DNA from 3 places in the Ensifer fredii genome. Region 2 is predicted to be linked to each of the others. Evidence: predicted binding sites of a transcription regulator. Region 2 holds the regulator's gene; each other region holds the start of a gene.

Region 1 (7,413 bases), 1.9 Mb from region 2:
CTTTCCAGGACCGCCTTCAATTCCTCGCTCGGATAGTCGACCGCTTCTCCCCGGCGCTGCGCCTCGCGCCGCTTCAGATAGGGATGCACCATGTTGCCCTGGATGGGACCCGGGCGGACGATCGCCACCTCGATCACCAGATCGTACATTTCGCGCGGTCTGAGCCGCGGCAGCATGCTCATCTGCGCACGGCTTTCGATCTGGAACACCCCGACCGTATCGGCGCGGCAGATCATGTCGTAAACGGCCTCTTTCTGGTCTTGGTAGAGTTCGGCGAGCGTTTTCGGCTTGCCGTAATGGGCTTCCAGGAACTTGAAGGCCCTGGCGAGGCAGGTCAGCATGCCGAGCGCCAGCACGTCGACCTTGAGGATCTTCAACTGGTCGAGATCGTCCTTGTCCCATTCGATCATGTAGCGGTCGGGCATGGCCGTGTTCATGATCGGCACAACCTCGTCGAGCCTGTCGCGGGTGATGACGAAGCCGCCGACATGCTGGGAGAGGTGCCTCGGGAAGTTCATGAGCAGGCTGGCATAGGCAAGCACGCGCCTCGTCAGCGGATCCGCCATGTCGAGCCCCGCCCCCCTCGCCTGTTCCTCGGTGAAGGGCGAAGTGCCCCAGCCCCAGACGGAACTGACGAGAGCCGATTGTATGTCCTCCGACAGGCCGAAGGCCTTGGCGACCTCGCGGCCGGCCGAACGCGAGCGGTAGCTGATCACCGCGGCAGTGAGCCCGGCATGCTCCTTGCCGTAGGTTCTGTAGATATATTGGATGACCTCTTCGCGCCGCTCGTGTTCGAAGTCGACATCTATATCGGGCGGCTCGTCGCGGTCGCGCGACAGGAAGCGGTCGAACAGCAGCGTGAACTTCTGCGGATCGACGTCGGTGATGCCGAGGCAGAAACAGACGGAGGAGTTGGCGGCAGACCCCCGCCCCTGGCAGAGAATGTTCACGCTGCGGGCAAATTTCACCAGCTTGTGGACGGTCAGGAAATAGGGCTCGTATTTCTTGTCGTGGATGAGTTCGAGCTCGTATTCGATCTGCCGCTTTACCTTTTCCGGCACGCCGGAAGGATACCGCTCGCGCGCACCTTCGGCGACGAGCCTCCGCAGGCTTTCGGCCGGCGTCTCGCCCGCGGCGTTTTCGTCCGGATATTGATGGCTGAGCTCGTCGAGGCTGAAGGAAAGCCGCTTGAAGAATTTGCCCGCATTGACGATCGCTTCGGGATAGTCGCGGAAAAGCCGCACCATCTCCTGCGGGCCCTTCAGGTGCCTTTCGGCATTCTTCTGGAGGAGGAAGCCGGCGCTGGCGATCGACACATGCTCGCGAATGGCGGTGACCACATCCGCAAGCGGCCGGTAGTGCGGATCGTGATAGAGTGCGTCATTGGTGGCCAGAAGCCGGACATCGAGGCTCCTGGCGAGGGCGGCGAGAACGGCGAAGTCATGCCGGTCGAAGCCGTCATAACGGGGCGCAAGGCCGAGATAGAGCCGGTTGCCGGCATGCTCCCGCAATGTCTCAAGAAGCGTGCCCAGGATTTCCGGCTGCGGCCGGCCTTCGCCCGGCATGACGATCAGCAGCAGTTCCTCCTGCCATTCGAGAAGATCGGCGAGATGAAGCGTGCAGTCGCCTTTCTTCGAACGCAGGTTGCCGGCGCTGAGCAGTCGGCAGAGATGCCCCCAGCCCTGCCTGTTCCGGGGATAGGCGAGAATGTCCGGCGTGCCATCGGCAAAGACCAGGCGGGCCCCGGGCTGGAAAGGATAATTCTCCACTTTTGCCTTGGCATGGGCCCTGACGACACCGGCCACGCTGTTGCGGTCGGCGACGCCGAGGCCTGAAAGCCCGATCTTCTTGGCAAAGACGATCATCTCCTCGGCCGGCGCCGCCCCTTCTAAAAAGGAGAAATTCGTGCGCGCTCCAAGCTCGTAGAAGATCGGCGCCTCGCTCATGCGAAAACTCCGTGCATGAACCAGCGGGCTGCCGCGACTTCCCTTCCGTAAAGGCCTTCGCGGAACAGCCAGAAACGGCGGCCCTCCTGATCCTCGACCCGGAAATAGTCGCGCGTCGGATGGTCCTCCCCGTCGATCCACCATTCGGCGGCGATCCGCTCGGGACCCTCGGCGCGGGCGACGCGATACTGGGTCTTTCGCCAGTTGAAGCTGCGCGGGGCGCCGTCCGGCACCTCGGCCGTCGCCTCCACCAGTTCGGGGTAGGCGAAAACCCGAAGCGGGCGGTTTTCCGGAAAGACCCTGCCGTCAGAGCCAGGCGGCGCCATCACCGCCGCCACATTCCTGACCGCGGCAAACCCGCCCGCCCGCTCCGGCAGGTGGCTTTCGGCAAGGCTCGCCTGCATCAGGCAATCGGGGCCGAACCGGGCGGCAACCTTGTCGATGAAGGCGGCAAGCGGCTGGCTTTCCTCGGGCACGCCGGAAAAATCCTGCTGCGCCGGATCGAGCCTTTCGCTGCGCAAAACGGCCAGCCTGAGGATTTCGAAGCCGTAGCCGGCATCGAGATCGTCATGGACCGCCTGCAGCCGTTCGCGAAAGAGCGCCGCGATGCGGCCGGCATCATTCAACGGCATGGCCGCATGCGCCCGCACACGGAATACCCGTCCGTCGACGCGAAACAGAAGAAGCTCGAACAGCCGCCCGCCTTCGCCATGCCGCTCCAGCGAGGTGCGGACGTCCTTGGCAAGGTGACGGGTCAGTTCGAGAATGTATTCCTCGTCCATCAGCGGTTCGGCGAGCCGGCGCTCGGCGGCAAAGCTCGGCACCGGCAGGCGCGGCGACAAAGGTTCGTCCGCCGCGCCTCTCGCCTGGTCGAGCCTGAGGAGAAGGAGGGAACCGAAGCGGCGGGCAAGCGGCGCGCGCGGCGCTTCGAGAAGGTCGCCGATCTGTTTCAGCCCGACGCGCTCGAGGGCTGCGGCGGTTTCCTTCGGCAGGCGGAGCGCCGCAACCGGCAAGGGTGCAAGAACCCGACCGGCCTCTCCCGCTTCGATGACGGCCACATCGCCGTAGCGGGCGGCGGCCCAGGAAAGGCCGGCTGCGGAGGAGACGGTCGCCCGCGCCTCGACGCCGAGCGAGAAAAGCCGGGACAGGAGATCGCTGACAAGCCCCTTCTCGCCGCCATGCAGGTGGGCGCAGCCGGTGATGTCGAGAAACAGGCCGTCCTTTCCGTCGAGCGCGACCAGCGGCGTGTAGCGGTCGCACCAGTCGGCAAGCCCTTCCAGAAAGGCCTGGTCGGCCGCCGGATCGGCGGCGATCACGTCGAGCGCCGGGCACATGGCGCGGGCCTCCGCCGCCCCCTGCCCGCGCTTCAGGCCGATCTTCTCGGCAAGCGTGTCGAGCGCGACGAGGCGCATGGCATTGTCGATCTTGGCGGCGAAAACGACCGGCGGATGATCAGGACGCCCGCGCGAAAGCCAGGAGGCGCCCCAGCGGCTGCGCGCGAGGCGGTCGGCCGGCAGGTGAGGAAAGTGGATCGACAGGATTCTCTGGCTGTCCGTTGGCCTGAAGAGCGGCGCTCCGGCGTTCGTCGAGGGGGTAGAAGCGGCGGTCATGGGCGTTCCATTCCAGAAAGATGTCGGCAGCGGCATAAGCCCTGCTTTTTTCGACAAGGAGGTGAAAGGCGGGATGGTCGATGCTGCCGCAAAGCACCGAGCCATCGGGGAGAGGACGTTCGCCGGCCGGCGCCGGCTTGATCTGGAAGCGGAAAAAGGCGCTGCTCGCCTCCTCCTTGCCCGCCTGGCGGAAGAGAAGCAGAGGCACATGACCCGCCCGGGCCCGGACATTGAGGCGCCGGCTCTCGCTCAAGGTGAGACAGGCGGGATTGCCGCGGATTTCCAGAACGACCGCGGCGAAGACCGGCACCGAAAGCGCCGTCTCGGCGACCCAGAGCGCATCCTTGACGGTGCGCGCCGCGACGAAGAGGAAGCGCTCCGGATCGAGCCCATAGGACTTGAGGCCGGGCGCATAGAGTTGCCCCGCCTCGCGGCAAGCGAGCGCCTGGCTGATCCAGAGCACCGGAGCGAGATGGCCTTTCTCCCTCCTCTCCTGCTGGTAGAGCACCGCAAGCGCCGCCACGAAGCCGGCGGCCGCGCCCGCATCGCGGGTTTCGGCATTGCGGATTTCCATCATCCCTTCGAGCGGCAGCCCGCCCTTGAGGAGACCGTCGAGCGGCCCGATCCCGAGCGGCAGCACCTTGCGATGCAAGGTCCCTTCACTGCCGCGCCGAAAGCCGGCGGCATCGGCCGTCTTGGCGGTCCGCACGATTCCAGGCAAGCTGCAATTTTCAATCCGTGCTATGGTGTCACGAAGGGAAAGTATGGTTTGCCGTTGCACGGCGTTCTCGGCCATGACGGTCAACTCCCATCAAATGTTCATGTTATGTTCTTATGGATTCCAGAGCTGGCAGGAAGAGTCAACAGCAAAGAATAAGAATTTATTCCTCAGCCTCGCCTGAACAGAATTCAACACTCGAAAAACAAACGGGAAATCGCTATATGAGGGCAACAAGGAGTGCCTATGGCCCGCATTGACCAGACCGATGATTGGCGGGAACGCCACGCACCGACGCTTACCACATTCGAACAGCTTGCTTTTGAAGCCTATAGCCACCTACCGGACGAATTCCGCAAGCTGACGACGGACCTCATCATCGAAGTTGCCGATTTCCCCAGCGACGACGTCTTCGAAGACATGGCGCTCGAGACGCCTTTCGACCTGCTCGGCCTCTTCGAAGGCCGCGGCATCGGCGAACGCTTCACCATGGAGACCGGCCAGTTTCCCAACCGCATCACCCTCTACCGCCGCCCGATCCTCGACTACTGGGCGGAAAACGAGGAAACACTCGGCGATATCATCACCCATGTGCTGATTCACGAGATCGGCCACCATTTCGGTCTTTCCGACGACGACATGGAGCGGATCGAGGCGAGCGTCGAGCACGTCGGCGGTTAGGGCACAAACGACCTTCCATCGATTTGCCCCTCATCCGCCTGCCGGCACCTTCGCCCCGCTCGCGGGGAGAAGGTCGCGGCAGCGGGATGAGGGGGCAAGCAACCGTCGCCTAATCTTCGATCTTGCGCGCTTCCGAGACAAGCATGATCGGCACGCCGTCGCGGATCGGATAGGCGAGGCGGGCCTTTTCCGAGACCAGCTCGTGGGCCTCGGCATCGTAGCTAAGCCGCCCCTTTGTCAGCGGACAGACGAGCAATTCGAGAAGTTTCGGATCGACCCTGCTGGCGTTTGCGTCCATGGCTTCGTCTTCACTGCAGAATGTTGTCGAGATCGCCGAAATTGCGGGCGAGCACGATCTCGGTAATCGCGATCAGCGTTTCGGCGCGCGTCTTGAGATCCGGCGCTTCGAGCAGCGCCTGCTTCTCCGCCGGCCCATAGGGCGACATCATCGCCATCGAATTGACGAGCGTACGGTTGCTCGCCCGTTCGACGCTTTCCCAGTCCGCCTCCAGCTTGTTGGCGTCGAGATAGGCGCGAAAGGCGGCAAGCAGCGCCTCGCGATCGACGAGGGCCTCGTCGTCCGGCCCTTCGAGATCGGCCGCGAAGGGGCCGATGCGGAAGCGGCGATAGCCGCGCACGCCGGAAATTTCGGCAAACAGCCTGTAGCGGCAGACGCCGGTGAGCGAGGTGATGTAGCGGCCGTCGCCGGTTTCGGCGAAGGAGGTGATGCGGCCGATGCAGCCGACCTGGCAGAGTGCCGGCACCGGCGAGGAATCGATGTCGCTGCGGCCTTCGGCAAAGGAGGGCTGGACGATGCCGATCAGCCGGTCACCGGAGAGCGCGTCATCGAACATTGCGAGGTAGCGGGGTTCAAAGATGTTGAGAGGAAGCTGGGCACCCGGAAGCAGCAGCGCGCCCGTCAGGGGGAAGACCGGAATGATCTCCGGCAGATCCTTCGGACTGAGATAACGCGCATTTCCGACATGCATTTCCGATTGCCCCTGAAGATCGCGGCGTCCCCCATTTCATAAACGCGGGCCGCACGCTCAAGAAATGGTGCATCCCTCGAAAATCTCAAGGCAAAAGCTGCGATCGGAGACGCAAAAAACGGCTCGGCTGCCGGCTGTCTTCCGATCAGGAGAAGAGAAGAGAAGACAGCTTGCGCCGGGCGGCAATCGTCGTCGGATCCTTCGGTCCCCACACTTCGAAGAAGGACAGGAGCTCGCGCCGGGCGGCGTCGTCCTCGAAGCTGCGGTCGCGCTTCATGATCGTCAGGAGATGCTCGGCGGCGCCGGTCCTGTCGCCCTCGACATTGCGGATCTTGGCAAGCTTCAGCCGTGCCGCGTGGTCGTCCGGGTTGTGTGCCAGTTGCTGCTCGAGAGCCACCGGATCGCCGAGCTTGCGAGCCTCCTCGATCTGATCGAGCTTCTTCGAAACGGCACCGATTGCCGCGGCTTTCGCCGGTTCTTCCGGCAGTTGCGAGAGCGCCTGGCGCGCCTCGGCAAGCTGGCCGAGCGCGATCATGCATTCGACCATGCCGGCGATCGCCTCGGTGTTTTCCGGCTCCGCCTGCAGCACGGCGCCGTAGAGGCCGGCGGCGTTCTGGGCATCGCCGGCTTCGAAAAGCGCCTTGGCGTCGGCAAGCACGGCCTCGACCTCTGCCTTGGAATCGTCGACGGCCGGGCCGGCGATACGGTCGATGAACTGCTTGATCTGGCTCTCGGGGATAGCGCCCATGAAGCCGTCGACGGGACGCCCGCCGACAAAAGCGATGACCGCCGGGATCGACTGGATGCCGAGCTGTCCGGCGATCGACGGATGGTCGTCGATGTTCATCTTGACGAGCTTGACGCGGCCGGCGGCTTCCTTGACCACCTTCTCGATGACCGGCGTCAGCTGTTTGCAGGGGCCGCACCAGGGTGCCCAGAAATCGACCAGCACCGGCTGCTGGCGCGAGGCCTCGAGCACGTCGCGGGCGAAGGCGGCGGTGGTCGTCTCCTTGATCAGGTCGCCGGCGACCGCGGCATTCGGTGCCGGCTGCCCGCCGAACGAGGCCGAGGCCGTCATCTGGTTGCCGAAGGAACCTGCATAGGGATTGTCGCTACCGCCCATTCTTCTCTCTCCTCGCGGGCTTGCCGCCCGACTTGATGCTTTCCGCACCAAAGATCGTATGTCAGGCCGTCACTTTCAAGACAAGCGGCTCGTGTCCGGTCGCCTCCATGAAGCGCAGCATATCGGTGGCGGCGATCGAGGTCGTCTGGTCGTTCGAGAGCGGGTGGCAGTTGATCGTGTCGAATTCCATCAGCCCCTCGTCGAGAATGATCTTCACCTTGCCCGAGGTGTCGTTGATCGCGCCGAAGGCGGTCACGGCGCCGGGGATCACGCCCAGATATTCCATCAGCTTCTCCGGCTTGCCGAAGGAGACCTTGCTGGCCGCGCCGATGGTCTGATGAATGGT
Region 2 (7,413 bases):
CCACCGATGTTTGTCCGGCCGCACCCATATCAGGCACGTCTGGCCGATCAGTCGCGTATCGGCATCTCGGCGGCGGTGAAAGCCTGCTCAATCCTTAATCAAAATCGACCGAGTCAGGAAAAGCCGATTCATCGTTCACCAACTCATCATCTTCCGGCTCCGGAATTATGACTGGAATTTTTCCTGCGTCGAGATCGGCGGAGCCGTCAAAAGACAAGCGCACGGCAAGCGTCCCGGGTCCGTCCGGAACAAAATGAAGATCGGTAGGCGTGAAAATAGCAGGAAATCTCTCGTCGGCCACGGTAAAGTCCACAGCGACGTCAGCGACAGAGATCTCCTCGTGGCCATTGTCAAAGAATGCAGAAATTGTGGCAGTATGCTTTCCGCGCTCCAGTCCGCGCGCCTCGATCCAGTTGGAAAGTTTCACGACATCTCCGGCTGAAGCGAACAGCACACCTGGGTATACTCCAATCAAAATGGACTTGCCGTTGACCTCTATCCGAACATCATCACAGAAGATTGAACGGACCTCGATCATCGAGACCACCTAATCGCATGGCTTATCCTGGCCGCGCGCGGCATTTTCTGGTGCGCTGATGTGGAAAGCACCACTAGGTTGTTTACTTGCTCCGGGTGATGAAAGCACGTGGCATGGCGCATGTTTGCGACTGGTTCTTTCAGGGGCCAGCACGAGTCCACCTTCATAACGCGACCGTCGATCGCGAATAAGATTCGAGCAGCAGTATCGATCGTCCAGTTGCCGGGCGCGCCTAAGAGCCTTGAGACCTGGGCCGGATCCTTCCCAAGCCGCCTTGCCAAAGTAGCGTTAGAGATACCTGACTCCACGCAGTTACGCACGACGAGGTCATACATGTCCTCGCGAGCGTTCTCTGCCACATAGCCAAGCGTTCTCTCCGATATGCGCTGGTCGCCTTGCGGTTCAGCCAATATTGAAGTGCTTGGAGACATAATCTTCCACCTTTTCACCATAAATAGGGGGATGCCCCGGAAATAGGGAATCCCATTCTTGCCTGCATAGTTGTGCTGCCGCTCGAAAGTCCAAGCCTGCTCGCGGCATCCATTTGAGCAACACCAAGATGTCTGGCTCGGCAAATCCGCCAAAAACTCGGATGGCGGGCTGCGGGTCTCGGATCCGAACGTCGACGATCCCCAGAAGTACGGGGTCCACCCTTGCTATTGTGCAACTGGCGTCTTTGTCGTGCGGGTCCATGCCAAACGTCACATAGGACCCGTTTGAGATGCGCTCCAAGACAGATAATGTCCTACCGGAAAGCCTGGCGAACCGGCCGTCGACACCATCTCCGTCCACGAATTGCTGCACTTCTTTTCCAAGAAAAATGTGCCTCTGGACCAAATAGGACGGACGGGCGGGAACAAGTAAGCGCAGCGTCTCATCGGGGTTCTCGCAGTGTGTTTTTATTACCTCGCTTATTGACATATATGTCAACACATCCCCGTCAACAAATTATTAATTTTTGAAATCATCAACCCTTCGTGATGTTCACGAGCGTTGCAATATGCGCACAACCATTCGTTAGACGGCTGATTGAAGCGATCTTTGTCTCAGAGTCAACAGCCGCTGGCTCCGCCGGAGGCGCTCAGGGACGCTCGCTGTGTTGCTGCTCCACTTGATCGGCATATCCTTCAGCGGCCGGCCTTGGCGTGAACATGTAGATCAGGTCGTCGCATCCGAGCCCGCATCTCTGGTGCTCTCTCAGCTGCGTCCTGCGCTCACAGCTCTGGCCGATCAGGTTTATAAAGTCGCGGATAGGCATGTCGGCGCCGTGCTTTTCGATCAGCCGAGCGACGTTGTAGCGGCCCTTTCGCCCGCACTGCGAACAGGTCAGAACCATCTGGGGGAGGGTGAATTCGGCGAGTGTTCGTAGACGTTCAGGCATGCGCGATGCTCCTCGTTTGAGGTTGTCGAATCCCGCATGTCGTGAAGGGCGCCCGCACGCGCCGATGAGCAATTATCCTCGGTTTTCCGTTTCTGAAAAGTCGAGATTCCTCTGAAAAATCAATGGTGCAAAAACGGCAAAAAACGAGGCGCTTTTGGACCTGTTTTTCAGAAACGACATTGATTTTATTGGAAGTGGAGGGGATTTGCAGTCCTCTGCGTCACCACTCCGCCACGAGGCCTCTCGTGCTCGTAAAATCGAGCGATGGCGGGCGTTTAAAACGAATCCATGTGGAGCGCAAGAGGGAGACGTTCAAAAAAGACGCCCACAAACAGCTTTGAACAGGCCGGAATACGAGAGCGCTTCTTGCCGGTGGCATGGCGGACGCCGAGACCAATAAACGCCGGCCGCAGTAAGCGAGATCACGGAAGGCAAAGAGAACAGTTCTGTCGTCGCGACCGCGCGAAACGACCGCACACAGGATCGGCACAGGAACCCAAATCGGCCTAGTGATAGCGCCGGATCAGACCGACGAGTTTGCCCTGAATTTTCACGCGGTCGGGTCCGAAGATGCGCGTTTCGTAAGCCGGATTCGCCGCTTCCAGTGCGATCGATGCGCCCTTGCGGCGGAATCGCTTCAAGGTTGCCTCCTCGTCGTCGATCAGGGCGACGACGATGTCGCCCGGGCTGGCGGTGCTGGCGTTGCGGATGATCACCGTGTCGCCATCGAGAATGCCCGCCTCGATCATCGAATCGCCCTTGATTTCGAGGGCGTAGTGCTCGCCGCTGCCGATCATCTCGACCGGCACGGAAATCTCGTGCGTATTGTTCTGAATGGCCGAAATCGGCACGCCGGCGGCGATCCGGCCCATGACCGGCACTGTTATAGACGCGCTCTCGACCGGCGGCGTTGGCGCCGGCTTCGGTGCCGGGGGCTTGCCGAGGCTGCCCTCGATGACGCTCGGCGAGAAGCCGCGCCGCGGCTGGGCTGGGCTCGAATAGGCTTCCGGCAGCTTGATGACCTCGAGCGCTCGGGCCCGATTGGGTAGCCGGCGAATGAAACCGCGTTCTTCCAGCGCAGTGATCAGCCGGTGGATGCCCGATTTCGACGCAAGATCGAGCGCATCTTTCATCTCGTCGAAGGAGGGCGGGACCCCGGATTCCTTCATCCGTTCATGAATGAACAGAAGCAATTCCTGTTGCTTGCGGGTCAGCATGCGCGTCACTCCAGATTCGCGAAACAAATCAAGAACAGAAACTATCCGTTCCATATGTGTTCCGCAAGCACTTAATATTCCGTGAACTCATGCGTCGAGGCGCGTCCGCTATCAGGGCGGCACGGACGGTTTGCGGGTTTCGATGGTGGTGAAGACTTGCGTGCGGCAAGCGTCACACATAGGCGAGCGTTTGCTCACCTTTGACGACGCTGTGCATCGTCTTGACAAGCCGTCCTAGTAGGCGAGGCGCAGCCCGCCGGGGCTAAGAACGTCGAAGTCGGGTTCAGGGTAGGGGCCGTACCACTGGGTGTAGGTCGTGTTGCCCGTAGCGCCTGTCGTGGCGCATCCTGAAAGTGTGAGAAGAGCGATTAAGGCGGCGGCGATCAGAGATTTGAGAGGCATGGTAGTCCCCACTTGCGGGAGTTGCCGATATGCAATGATGCCAGGTGCTAAGTCTCTCTCAAATCAGGCTCTTTGGCAAGCGAGGGGCAAGGCGGGAAGACGGCACATCGGGTGGAAAACACCGCTCCCTCTGACTTCGGGTCGCTCGCTTCTTAACGGAATTCGCGTTCGCAATGGGTCTGCTGCGAACACAGTCTGAAGTGGTGGTCGTCCGAGGGTGACGAGCCACGTCGGATCGGCCCGCTACAGAGATGTCGCTGATGTCTTAGCGATGTTCTGTTACCTATGTCTCCGGGTCGGACAAAGGTCGTTTGGTGGAGTCGAAGGGAGTCGAACCCTCGACCTCCGCAGTGCGATTGCGGCGCTCTCCCAACTGAGCTACGACCCCAGCCGTTCACCTATATAGGCGGATTTGAGCGCCCGCGCCAGTCCCTCCCGGCGTCTCGCGTGGGGAGGATCGGGGCCGTCGTGGATGTCACTCGAGGAGAATTTGCTTGAGCGTCGCGGCGTCCTCGATGAAGGCGGCGGGATCGTCATTGGCGACGAATTCCAGCATTGCAAAGCGTCGCCCGGTCCAGCGCGATGCGGGGAGGGCCGTGAGGACGCTTCGCCAATAGTCGGATGCCGATGCCAGGGGAAAACGGTTGCGATTTCGATCCCAGGCGAAGACGTGGACATGAGATACATGCTGACCGATGCGGGCGACCTCTGCGAGCGCCTCGCCGAGCTCCAGCCCGGGCCGCGGCTGCCAATAGAGATAAACATTGTCGTGGGCGATCGCGTCGATCAGGCGGCTTGCCGAGTCGGTCGTGTCCGTCAGCGATCGCGGGTGATATTCCAGCGAGACGGTCACGCGGTGGCGCGCGGCTTCGGCGCCCATGTCGCGGATCGCCTTTGCGGCATCACGTCTTTCGCCTGCGCTGTAGTCCTTTGAATCGCGCCGGCGGGTGCCTGGCCAGATGCGGATATTCGAGGCACCGAGTGCAATCGCGCTCTCGAGCGCACGCCTGAATTCGATGAGGTCGTCAGTCGGTGGCGCGACATAGGATCCGTAGGATGTCGTCAGTTCGGCCCTTGCGCTGAGGAGCCCGACGATCCGGGCGTTGGACGTGTCGCCTGGAGCAATATGAGCGTCGCCTGCCCATTCGATCGCCGCAAGACCGGCGCTCCGGGCTAAGCCGACGATTTTTTCCGGAGGCAAGCTCCTGAAGGTGACGGTGCAGAGCCCCGGTTCGAAATCGCTCATGCAATGCGCTCCAGGTCGTGCTTGCGGACTTCGAACAGCAGCTGCCGGCCTTCCAGAAAGCGCTCGATTTCGTCGACGGCCATTTCGCCGAGCCGCGTCCTCTCAAGTCCGATGGCGCCGGCAATGTGCGGCGTTAGGAAGACGTTCGGCAAATCATAGAAAGGCGACGTTCCTTCCGGCACCTCGGGATCCGTCACGTCGATGACGGCATTGATTGCGCCCGTCTTCAGCCGGTCTATCAGTGCGGCCTCGTCCACGAGCGCACCCCGCGCCGTATTGATCAGTGTCGCACCGTTCTTCATCAGGGACAGCCGCCGCCCGTCGATCATGTGCTGGGTCTCGGGCAGAGAAGGCGCATGCAGCGAGACTATATCCGAATGCGCCATCAGCGTCTCGAGATCGGCTTTTTCGACACCGATAGCCGAAGCGCTTTCTTCCCCGACCAAGGGATCGTAGAGCAGCACCCGATAATCGAAGGGGCGAAGCAGGTCGATCACCCGCCTTCCGATCCGCGAGGCGCCAACGATGCCGATGGTGCGGCGGTAGTTTCCAATAGCCTGCCCCTGCAGCAGCTGGATGCGCTGACGCCCTCTGTCGGCGGCATAAAGGTCGCGGAAGCGAAAAACGTGCTTGCCCGAAAAAATGATTGCCGCCAGCGTGAACTCCGCGACCGGCACGGCGTTGGCTTCGGCCGCATGGCTGACGGTGATTCCTGCATCGAACACGGACAAATCGATCAGGTCCTTGACCGTTCCTGCCGCATGGACGATGAGCCGAAGGCGAGGGGCCGATCGAAGGGCGTTCGCATCGAAGCTCGGGGCGCCCCAGCCGGTCACCAGGATCTCCGCTTCGGCGAGCAAGCGGCTTCCCCGGCCGTCGCCGAAAACGGTCATGGGTTGCCGATCGAGTATGCGAGCGAGACGGTCTATGCGTGCGAAAAGTTCCGGTGTGAGTACGTGTTCCGTCCTTTCGGGCTGCATCGCGAAGGCAATCGCCGGGGGGGTCATGACATGCGTCCCGGCGCTTGCATGGCGCTGACCCTTACGCCCTCTTCGGCGACGGTGCGCAGTTCGGCGATCTTGGGGACAGCGGGCGGACCTTCCCAATCGCCCGACACGGCCGAGATGTCGCGAACGGCCAGCACGGCGCAGCGGAGAATAGTCTCACCGGCGGGGATCGTGCCGCGCAATTGCGGCACCAGGGTCTTTGCGGCGATGAGATTGGTATTGGGCGCCGCCTTCTGTGCCAGACCTTGGCGCGTGACTGTCGAGCCGAGGTCGTGGATTCCGCTGAAGTCCTCTTTGCCGATGGCATAGGCCCAACCCGCCTGTGCGGAAAGTGTATCGGCTTCGAAGTCCCGTCTGGCAATGGCAAAGCCGCCCTCGGCAGTTTCAAGCGGCCGCGGCGTCGTGATCCTGTGCACCCGGACATGCCAGGGCGTGGCCGGCAGCAGCCAGGTCTCGACGGAGACGTCCGGCCAGGGCGACCACCTCGCAAAGAGCACGTTACCGGCAAGCCGTGCTTCCTCGTTCGCCTCGCGCACACGGTAGTGAATGCCGTCGTCGCTGAAGGCCAGCATCGAATCGAAGGAGCCTCCGCTGAAGGCCCGCTCGTCGCTCTCGACGCTGAAGCCGTAACGCGTCGAGTAGGCGAATTTCGCGTATTTTTCCGAGCCGAACCGCATTTGCCGGTTCTCCTGCCCGGAGGAAAGCGCCACGACGTCGCCCTTGGCGGGCATCATCACCATGCCAGGATGGGGGAGCGCCACCGGGTTGGGCGACGGGCTCGGGGCCGTTTCCTGGGAAGTCCAGAACGGATGGTTCTTGGAAACAGCGAGCGGCAGGAAGGCCTTGAACGCCCAGTAGGGAGAGCCCGCTGAATTGTAGTTTTCCGACATCAACAGGTTCGGATAGCCGTAACCGACCGACAGCACGCCGTCCCGATGGGTGATCGGTTTGTCCGCCCACCATCTGAGGTGGCGAAGGCAAAGGCCCTTGATCTCGCCCCAGGGCAGCGCCTCGAGATCGGCAAAGGCGAGCGCCGACCAGAAGCTGGCGCAGGCGAAGCGATAGGTGAGGCTGCGGCCGAAGGGGACGGTCGCTCCGTCCTCGGCGAACCAGTGGCGAAAATCCTGGGCAAAGGCCAGCGCACGCTCGCGATAGCGCCTGGCATAGTCATCCTCGACGAGGCGCGAATAGATGAGGCCGTAGAAGTGCATCGCAAACGGGATGTAATGGTCGACACGCCGCACATTGCCGTCCCGATACCATCCGTCCGCTATGTAAAATCCGTCGAGTTCCGAGAGATAGGCATCGGTCAGGCTGCGGTCGTAGTCGATACCGAGCCGATCGAGTGCGATGTCGACGAGGATACGGAAGAACTTCCAATTGTTTTCGGCATAATCGAACTCTCGCGCCCGGAGCAGATAGGTGACGAGGTTGTCTCTTGCCCGGCCGCTTAGCGGGTCCCACAGTTTCTCCGGGATCAGGGCAAGGGTGAAGCCGAGGGCGGCGAGTTCGACCATGCGCTGGTCGCGGTTGCCGACATTGCCCCAGAACTCCGGATGGTTCGGGTCGGTGCCGTTTGCGATGCCCTCGACATAGCGGCGCCAATGGGGGAAATCGCCGCC
Region 3 (7,413 bases), on a different replicon from region 2:
GGTGAACTCGTCATCGAAGTCGAGGGGCGTCTTTCCTTCGACGCCCTGCAGATGCGCCTGCATCCGGCGGCAAGCCGCGTCGAGAAGCTCGCGCAGCAAACGCCGGCCCGCCTCATCCTGTTCGACATGCTGGTCGACGCAAAGGGGGCAGTCCTGACCGACAAGCCTCTTCCCGCCCGGAGAGCGGCACTGGAAGCCTTTGCCGCCAAAAACGCAGTTCCGGACAAGCTCGCCCTTTCCCCCTTCACGCGAGACCGACAGGAGGCCGAGCGATGGCTCGCCTCGTGGGAGGCGGGCGCGACCGACGGCGTCGTCGCCAAGCGGCGCGACGGGAATTACGAATGCGGCGAGCGTGCGATGGTCAAGGTCAAGCGCCTGAAGACCGCCGATTGCGTCGTAGGCGGCTTCCGCTACGAGAGCGACAGCGACGAGGTTGGTTCCCTCCTGCTCGGCCTCTACGACAGCGACGGAACGCTGAACCATGTCGGCTTTACTGCGACGATTTCCGACAAGGAGCGCCCGGCATTGACACGTCGGCTGGAGGCATTGCGCGAGCCGCCCGGCTTTACCGGCAAGGCACCCGGCGGCCCGAGCCGCTGGAGCACAGAGCGCAGCGGCGAATGGGAACCGGTCCGTCCGGAGCTGGTGGTCGAGGTGAGATTCGATCACGTCAGCAGCCGTCGTTTCCGCCATGGCACGAAGCTGATGCGCTGGCGTCCCGACAAGGATCCGCGCCAATGCACCTATGAGCAGATCGAGCCACGCTGACAGGCCAAAGCGCGTCGCGAGAAAATGTATTCACGCTGCGCGCTTTAGGTCCTTGTTTTGTGCATGTCGTCATCCCAAAACCGCTGCACACTTTTGGGCAAGAGGCGTTAGAACTTGCGGCTGAGGAAGGGCGAGTTCTGCAGCCCGAAGCGCCAGGGGTGCTCGACGGCCTTGGATATTCCGACGCGAAGGCCGGTTGCAACGGGCGGCCGCTTCGTCTGCAGGCTTAGCTGGAAGGGCTTTCCGTTAAGCGGCAAGCCATCCTGTTCCTTGCCGATCGCGAGCGCCTGGCCGACTCGTCCGGGGCCGGAACAGAGCAACCTGTCTTGCGAAACGCCGCGCCGCTCCCGCATCGTCTCCAGCCCCCATCTCGGCTCGATGGCGCGGACGAGCACGGCGCTGCCGGGCAGGCAGACGAAATTCAGGCACCAGTGAAGACCGTAGGAAAGATAGACATACGCATGCGCCGGCGGGCCGAACATCGAGCGGTTGCGGTTCGTGGTACCGGCGAAGCTGTGGGAGGCGGCATCTTCGGGCAGATAAGCTTCCGTCTCGACTATGATGCCGCCGATGCCGGAGACAGCGAATTCCGCACCGATTAAATCGGCGGCGACCTTAACGGCGTCGCGCGCAAAGAAGCTGTCATCCCACTGCAATCGATAGCGCTCCCCGATCTATGCCGGTCGTATGTAGTCTCATATTTTCACGCTCGCCAACGTTGCGCCCGAAACTTGCGCGCAGCCACTGAGAACTTTCCGCGAACATCCGAAGCATGTAGGGTTAAATCAAAGACGATACGACGAGGAGCCGAGACATGGCGCAACGAGCGGGCAATGCGGATCTGCCGCTGCATGGCGGCCGGGTCCCGAAGTGGCTGGGCGACCGGATGACACGCCTCGGCACTCTGATCACCGAGGCGATCGTCCATCATTATGGACGGGACGAATTCCTGAGGCGGCTTGCGCACCCGTTCTGGTTCCAGTCCTTCGGCGCGGTGATGGGCATGGACTGGCATTCGTCGGGGATCACCACCAGCGTCATCGGCGCCTTGAAGCGTGGCCTGACGCCGCTTTCGGGCGAACTCGGCATTCACGTCTGCGGCGGCCGTGGCCGGCATTCCCGAATGACCCCGGGCGAACTTGTCGTGATCGGCGAACGCATCGGGTTCGACGGCGCGAGGCTTGCCGAGGCGAGCCGCCTCGTCGCCAAGGTCGACAGTGCCGCCGTACAGGACGGCTTCGATCTCTACCTTCACGGCTTCATTGTCACGGACGATGCGAGCTGGGTGGTTGTCCAGCAGGGCATGAATGGCGACCGACGGCAGGCACGGCGCTATCACTGGCTTTCCGAAGGCCTGGATAGCTTCGTCGACTCGCCGCATGCGGCGATCGAGGGGCGGGAGCAGGGCAAGATCATCAACCTTGCGGACCGGCGCGCCGGCGCCTCGCGGGCAAGCCAGCTCGACCTTTTAAGCGCGCTCGGACCCGATGGCCTCATGCGCGAGCTGGCGACGATCGAGGCGCGCGGGCCGGGACTGCCGGCTCCGGCCCAGCCGATGCTGCCGCACCTCTTCATGCCGGCCCATCACGACGTGCGCGAAAGCGACGTGAACATGCGGCGCCTGCACGGCAATTTCGCCGCCGCAGCTGATCGCGGGCCGAAGGATTTCGAGGAACTGCTTCTCGTGCCGGGCGTCGGCGCGCGAACCGTCAAGGCGCTCGCGATGGTCGCCGAGGTGGTGCACGGCACGCCGTGCCGCTTTTCCGACCCGGCTCGTTTTTCGCTCGCCCATGGCGGCAAGGACCGTCATCCCTTCCCGGTGCCGCTCAAGGTCTATGACGAGACGATCAACGTGATGAAATCGGCGGTGCAGAAAGGGCGGCTCGGGCGAGAGGAGGAACTCGCCGCCTTGCGGCGGCTCGATGAGCAGTCGCGCCAGTTGGAGCGCTACGTCACCGGCCCGGATCTTAAGGAGATCGTTGCCGGCGAGTTCAGAAATTCTGCCCGCTTTGGCGGGCGGAGCGTGTTCGGCTGGGAGCCGGAGGACAAGGAAGACCACAGGGACGCTGCCGCCGTCAAGGGCCGCAGCCGCAGCTGAGCTCACGGGAACAATCACCGGACCGATCGATTAGAGGGGCGAGATGCGAGACATCCCCAACCGAAGGAGGTTCCGGTGAGCGCTTCGAAAACAACGACCGATCACGACACGATCCGCAAATGGGCAGAGAGCCGCGACGGCCATCCGGCCCGCGTCAAGGGGGCATCCGACGGCGGTTTGCTGCGCATCGACTTTGGAAAGCCGGAAGAGAGGCTGGAGGAGATTTCCTGGGAGGATTTCTTCAGCATATTCGACGAGAACAAGCTGGCCTTCCTTTATCAGGACCGGACCGCGGAGGGGAAAGTCAGCCGTTTCTTCAAGTTCGTCGACCGCGAGTGAGAGCGGACACTTGCAAGGAAACCCTGTTCAGGCCGCCGCCGTATGGCGCGCCTATTTTGAGGTATGACGTGTTTTGAACCGGCCTCGCCGCGGGTGAGTTGGAGAAGCTAACGCGTCGCGACGAGCCTTTGAATTTCCTCCAGCCGTGCCCTCAGCCTCTGAATCTCGTCGCGCTTCTCGGTAACCACATCCTTTGCCGTCTCGATCCGGTCGGCGCCGGGGAGCGTACCGATTGCGGTATGCGCCTCGGTCGCAATCGCATCGATCTCTGCCTCGAGCTCGGCGATGCGCTCCTGCAGGTCAGTGATCTGTTGCCGGACCGTACCACTGGTCTCTGCCGCATGACGTTCCGACGCATCGATCGGTTCGTCGACACCGTGCGGATCAAGAGGGCGTGCGACGGTCGGGGATCGCGCTTTTCCGTGCTTGCTCATGGCTGGTCTCCCGTAAGCGCTCTAAACTCCGGGAAGCCTCCGTTGTTCCGGTGGTACGATGCGGATTTGCGAGCTTCTTTTCATGTCGTTGGAACTTCCTCTCGCGAGGGCCGTTTTTGTGAATCATGTCCGGGAGGGATTCGATGCATGCACAGGAATGCCTAGAGCTTCATTTCGACCTGATGAGCGGGAGAGCGTTGCTCTGCTGTGGCGACAAGGATTATGTGTTGCCTGATTTTTATCCCACGAAGGAGACGGCAAGGATGGCGGCCCAGCAATTCGCCTGGGAAAAGCTCGGCTGGAAGGACCGGGCGCGCGAATTTCGGCAGGCTTCCGAATTGCCCGTGTGGCTGCGCTGAGCCGCTGATGGGGCCCGAAGGGCAACGGCAGTAAAAAGACGACGAAATGGTCGCAAGAGGTGACGGCGCATAGCAATGCGCTGGACATCGAGCCCGGTATCTATGCCTCGGACGATCCGCGGAAGATTGCACGTTCCCTGAGACGCTCGGCGGAAGCGAGCGACCGCCGTAAGTCGAGCGCCTACCGGTCCGCGATGTCGATGCTCACCTTCTATATCAACAGGGCAGGCCTCTGGATTGGCCGACGAACAGCGGTGCGTGCTCGAACAGGCGAAGGACGAACTCAGGAGGGATTTTCGGGCGGGAGCCCACAGGCTGAACCGGGAGACGAGGGATTTCATGGCATTCACGCTCTATTACTGGGACGGAATTCCCGGCCGCGGCGAATTTGTGCGGCTCGCGTTGGAGGACGCAGGCGCCGACTATGTAGATGCGGCGCGCCAGCCGGGCGGCACAGATGCAATGCTGAAGCTGATGAAGGATGCTGGCGGTGCCACCAGCCCTTTCGCGCCCCCCTTTCTGGTCGATGGCGAACTGCTCATCTCCCACGTCGCCAATATCCTGTTCTATCTCGGCCCGAGGCTGGGGCTGACGCCCGAGGATGAGGGCCTGCGCCACGTTGCCAACGGCCTGCAATTGACGGTGACGGATCTCGTTACCGAAATCCACGACACGCACCATCCGATAGGCGTGTCGCTCTATTACGAGGAGCAGAAACCGCAAGCGTCGAAGCGGGCGGAGAACTTCCTATCCGAGCGGCTCCCGAAATATCTTGGCTATTTCGAACGCGTTCTCGCCCAAAATCCGGAAGGCCCGGAGCATAGCGTCGGCGGGCGACCGAGCTATGTCGATCTTTCGCTGTTCCACCTGGTCGAGGGGCTCCGCTACGCGTTTCCGAACGCGATGCGTGCCAATGAAGAGCATGTGCCGGCGCTGATTGCGCTGCATGATTCGGTCGCGGCGCGACCGCGGATCATGAGCTATCTGGCTTCCGACAGGCGCTTGCCCTTCAACGAGTCCTGCATTTTCCGCCGCTATCCCGAACTCGACCGACCGTCCTGAGTTGCTAATCCACGTGGCCGGCGATTTGGGCGAGGTCTTTCACGAAGCGGGCGCGTTCCGCCGCGGCGTCGTCCCTGTTCTGAATTCTGAGAAGATAGGAGGGATGGATGGTGACGAGCACCGGGTATCCGGCGGGCGTGGCGACCAGGTCGCCGCGGTTTTTCATCACGCCGGCGCGGCGTCCGAGCAGCGACGAAAGCGCCGTTGCACCCAGCGCGACGACGACCTTGGGCCGCAGCTGCTCGAGCTCTGCGCCGAGCCACCAGGAACAGCGCTGGATCTCGCCCGCATTGGGCCGCGAATGCAGGCGGCGCTTGCCGCGTTGCTCGAACTTAAAATGCTTGACGGCATTGGTGAGATAGCAGCTTGAGCGATCGATGCCTGCCTCATGCAGGCACTCGTCGAGAATACGTCCCGCCGGGCCGACGAAGGGCCGCCCGGCCAGATCCTCGCGATCGCCGGGCTGTTCGCCGACAAGGACGACGCGGGCCTTGCCGGGTCCCTCGCCAAACACGAGCTGCGTCGCATGCTTGTAGAGATCGCAACGCTCGCAGCCCTCGGCCTGCTTGCGCAACGCTGCAATGGAGGGCGCATCAGCGTGCTCGCCGGAAAGGGCCGGACCCATTTTTACAAGTTCAGTCGGCATGGCTTTCAAGACACGAGCCTCGGTCCATTTCAGTCGTGCAATCGGCTAAACCGACAGGCTCCGACCATGTTCCGTTCGCTACGTTAATTGGACCGTACGGCAGCAACGATGCTTGGGCCCGGCAACTCACGTCCGTCCAATTTAAGTGCGCCGAATATCTGCTCGCCGCAGATCGGCGGTACGGCGGCTTTGCCTGCGGAGAGATTGGCGCGCAACTCGAGCACCGGGCCGCCGAACGACCAGTCAACGGCGACAATGCCGTCGCGAGCGGAATGGACCTCGAAACTCGGAAGGTTGCATTGTCTCATCAGCGGCGCGATGTGCCGCTGCCGGATATCGGCGAGGTCGCGCATGAAGGCGAGGTGAGTCCTGCCGGCCGCGCTCTCGGCGCGTTCCCAGCGAAGCTTCGAAGCGGCAAAGGTCTCGGGATCGATCGGATCGGGGAGATCTTCTGCCGTCTTGCCGGGCGGCATGCCGCCGAATTTCTCGGCTTCCTCCTGCCGCCCGCGCCGAACGGCCGCGCCGAGTTCGCCCGCATAGTCGGCGAAGAACAGGAACGGCTGGCTTTCCCCGTATTCCTCGCCCATGAAGAGCAGCGGAATCTGCGGCGAAAGCATCAGCATCGCGGTCATCACGTTCAGCTGGTCAGTCCTCGCGAGCGAGACGAGGCGCTCGCCGAAGGCGCGGTTGCCGATCTGGTCGTGGTTCTGCAGGAAGCTCACGCGCGCCTGCGGCGGCACTTGGCCCTCCGGCTGAGGGAGGGACTCGATCGTTTCGGTCGAGGCGAAGCCGTCGGTCATGGCCTCGCGCGTCGCCTGCCAAGGGCGCGCTGCAAAGGGCCGATAGAAGCCCCTGTCTTCGCCCGTTGCGATGACATGGAGGCCGTGGTGAAAATCGTCGTTCCACCCGGCAGTGAAGAGAGCGATTGTCCCGTCGGCGTTGCGCCGCACCAGATTGCGCCGACGGTCGGCATCCTCGACCACCAGATGGATGCTGCGGTCGGCAAAAGTTTCGCGCACCTCGCGGGCCAGGGCGGCAAGAAAATGCGGCTGGCTGGTGTCTCGGATCTGGTCCGTCGCATCGAGGCGCAGCCCGTCGAAGTGGAAGTCACCGAGCCAATAGAGCGCGTTGTCGATGAAGAAGCGGCGCACGGCGGGTTCCTCGAAGGCGATCGACGCACCCCATGGGGTCGGCCGGTCGCGGTTGAAGAAGCGGCTGGCGTAACGGGGGAGGCTGTTGCCCTCCGGTCCGAAGTGATTGTAGACGACGTCGAGCAGGACCATCATGCCGAGCCCGTGCGCCGCATCGACCAGCGCCTTGAGATCGTCGGGAGTGCCATAGGCATGGTGTGGCGCATAGGGCAGAACGCCGTCGTAGCCCCATCCGCGCTCGCCTTGAAACTCCGCGACGGGCATGATCTCGATGGCGGTGATCCCGGCCTCGGCGAGATGCGGCAACCGCTTGGCCGCCGCTCTAAAGGTGCCCTCCGGCGTAAAACAGCCGACATGCAGCTCGGAGATGATTGCCTCTTCCCAGGGCCGGCCGCGCCAGGAGGAAGCCTTCCACTGGTAGGCCGAATGATAGACGAGCATCGACGGGCCGGAAACTCCTTCTGGCTGGGCGCGAGAGGCAGGATCGGCGACGCGGGTTCCGTCGGAAAGTTCGAACCAGTAGCGATCGCCTGCCTGCGCCCGGGCAGAGATTTCG

Evidence for each region. Region 2 encodes LexA, which represses DNA repair genes until DNA is damaged. Its sites were predicted from a motif close to TGTTCNNNNTGTGTTCNG; they were not measured.
Region 1: NXT3_RS32470 (ImuA family protein) is a predicted target of LexA. The motif match lies at 4,373-4,390, and genes of this name have one in related genera.
Region 3: NXT3_RS29755 (DUF763 domain-containing protein) is a predicted target of LexA. The motif match lies at 1,515-1,532, and genes of this name have one in related genera.

The regions. Positions count from the first base shown of each region.
Region 1 covers NZ_CP024307.1:3,777,857-3,785,269, forward strand. The annotation lists gene NXT3_RS18535 (error-prone DNA polymerase) at 1-1,946, opposite strand, end outside; gene NXT3_RS18540 (DUF6504 family protein) at 1,943-3,358, opposite strand; gene NXT3_RS32470 (ImuA family protein) at 3,399-4,352, opposite strand; gene NXT3_RS18545 (metallopeptidase family protein) at 4,521-4,955, shown strand; gene NXT3_RS18550 (Trm112 family protein) at 5,065-5,253, opposite strand; gene NXT3_RS18555 (LON peptidase substrate-binding domain-containing protein) at 5,264-5,944, opposite strand; gene trxA (thioredoxin) at 6,090-7,067, opposite strand; gene NXT3_RS18565 (prolyl-tRNA synthetase associated domain-containing protein) at 7,129-7,413, opposite strand, start outside.
Region 2 covers NZ_CP024307.1:1,909,639-1,917,051, forward strand. The annotation lists gene NXT3_RS09515 (hypothetical protein) at 95-538, opposite strand; gene NXT3_RS09525 (hypothetical protein) at 941-1,459, opposite strand; gene NXT3_RS09530 (hypothetical protein) at 1,620-1,919, opposite strand; gene lexA (transcriptional repressor LexA) at 2,426-3,136, opposite strand; gene NXT3_RS31945 (hypothetical protein) at 3,371-3,538, opposite strand; tRNA gene NXT3_RS09540 (tRNA-Ala) at 3,851-3,926, opposite strand; gene NXT3_RS09545 (sugar phosphate isomerase/epimerase family protein) at 4,014-4,784, opposite strand; gene NXT3_RS09550 (hydroxyacid dehydrogenase) at 4,781-5,791, opposite strand; gene NXT3_RS09555 (DUF2264 domain-containing protein) at 5,788-7,413, opposite strand, start outside.
Region 3 covers NZ_CP024310.1:1,311,001-1,318,413, reverse strand. The annotation lists gene NXT3_RS29765 (ATP-dependent DNA ligase) at 1-768, shown strand, start outside; gene NXT3_RS29760 (DNA-3-methyladenine glycosylase) at 876-1,424, opposite strand; gene NXT3_RS29755 (DUF763 domain-containing protein) at 1,583-2,866, shown strand; gene NXT3_RS29750 (hypothetical protein) at 2,942-3,205, shown strand; gene NXT3_RS29745 (hypothetical protein) at 3,313-3,639, opposite strand; gene NXT3_RS29740 (hypothetical protein) at 3,783-3,998, shown strand; partial or broken gene NXT3_RS29735 (DUF3175 domain-containing protein) at 4,058-4,295, shown strand; gene NXT3_RS29730 (glutathione S-transferase) at 4,338-5,060, shown strand; gene NXT3_RS29725 (UdgX family uracil-DNA binding protein) at 5,065-5,706, opposite strand; gene treZ (malto-oligosyltrehalose trehalohydrolase) at 5,790-7,413, opposite strand, start outside.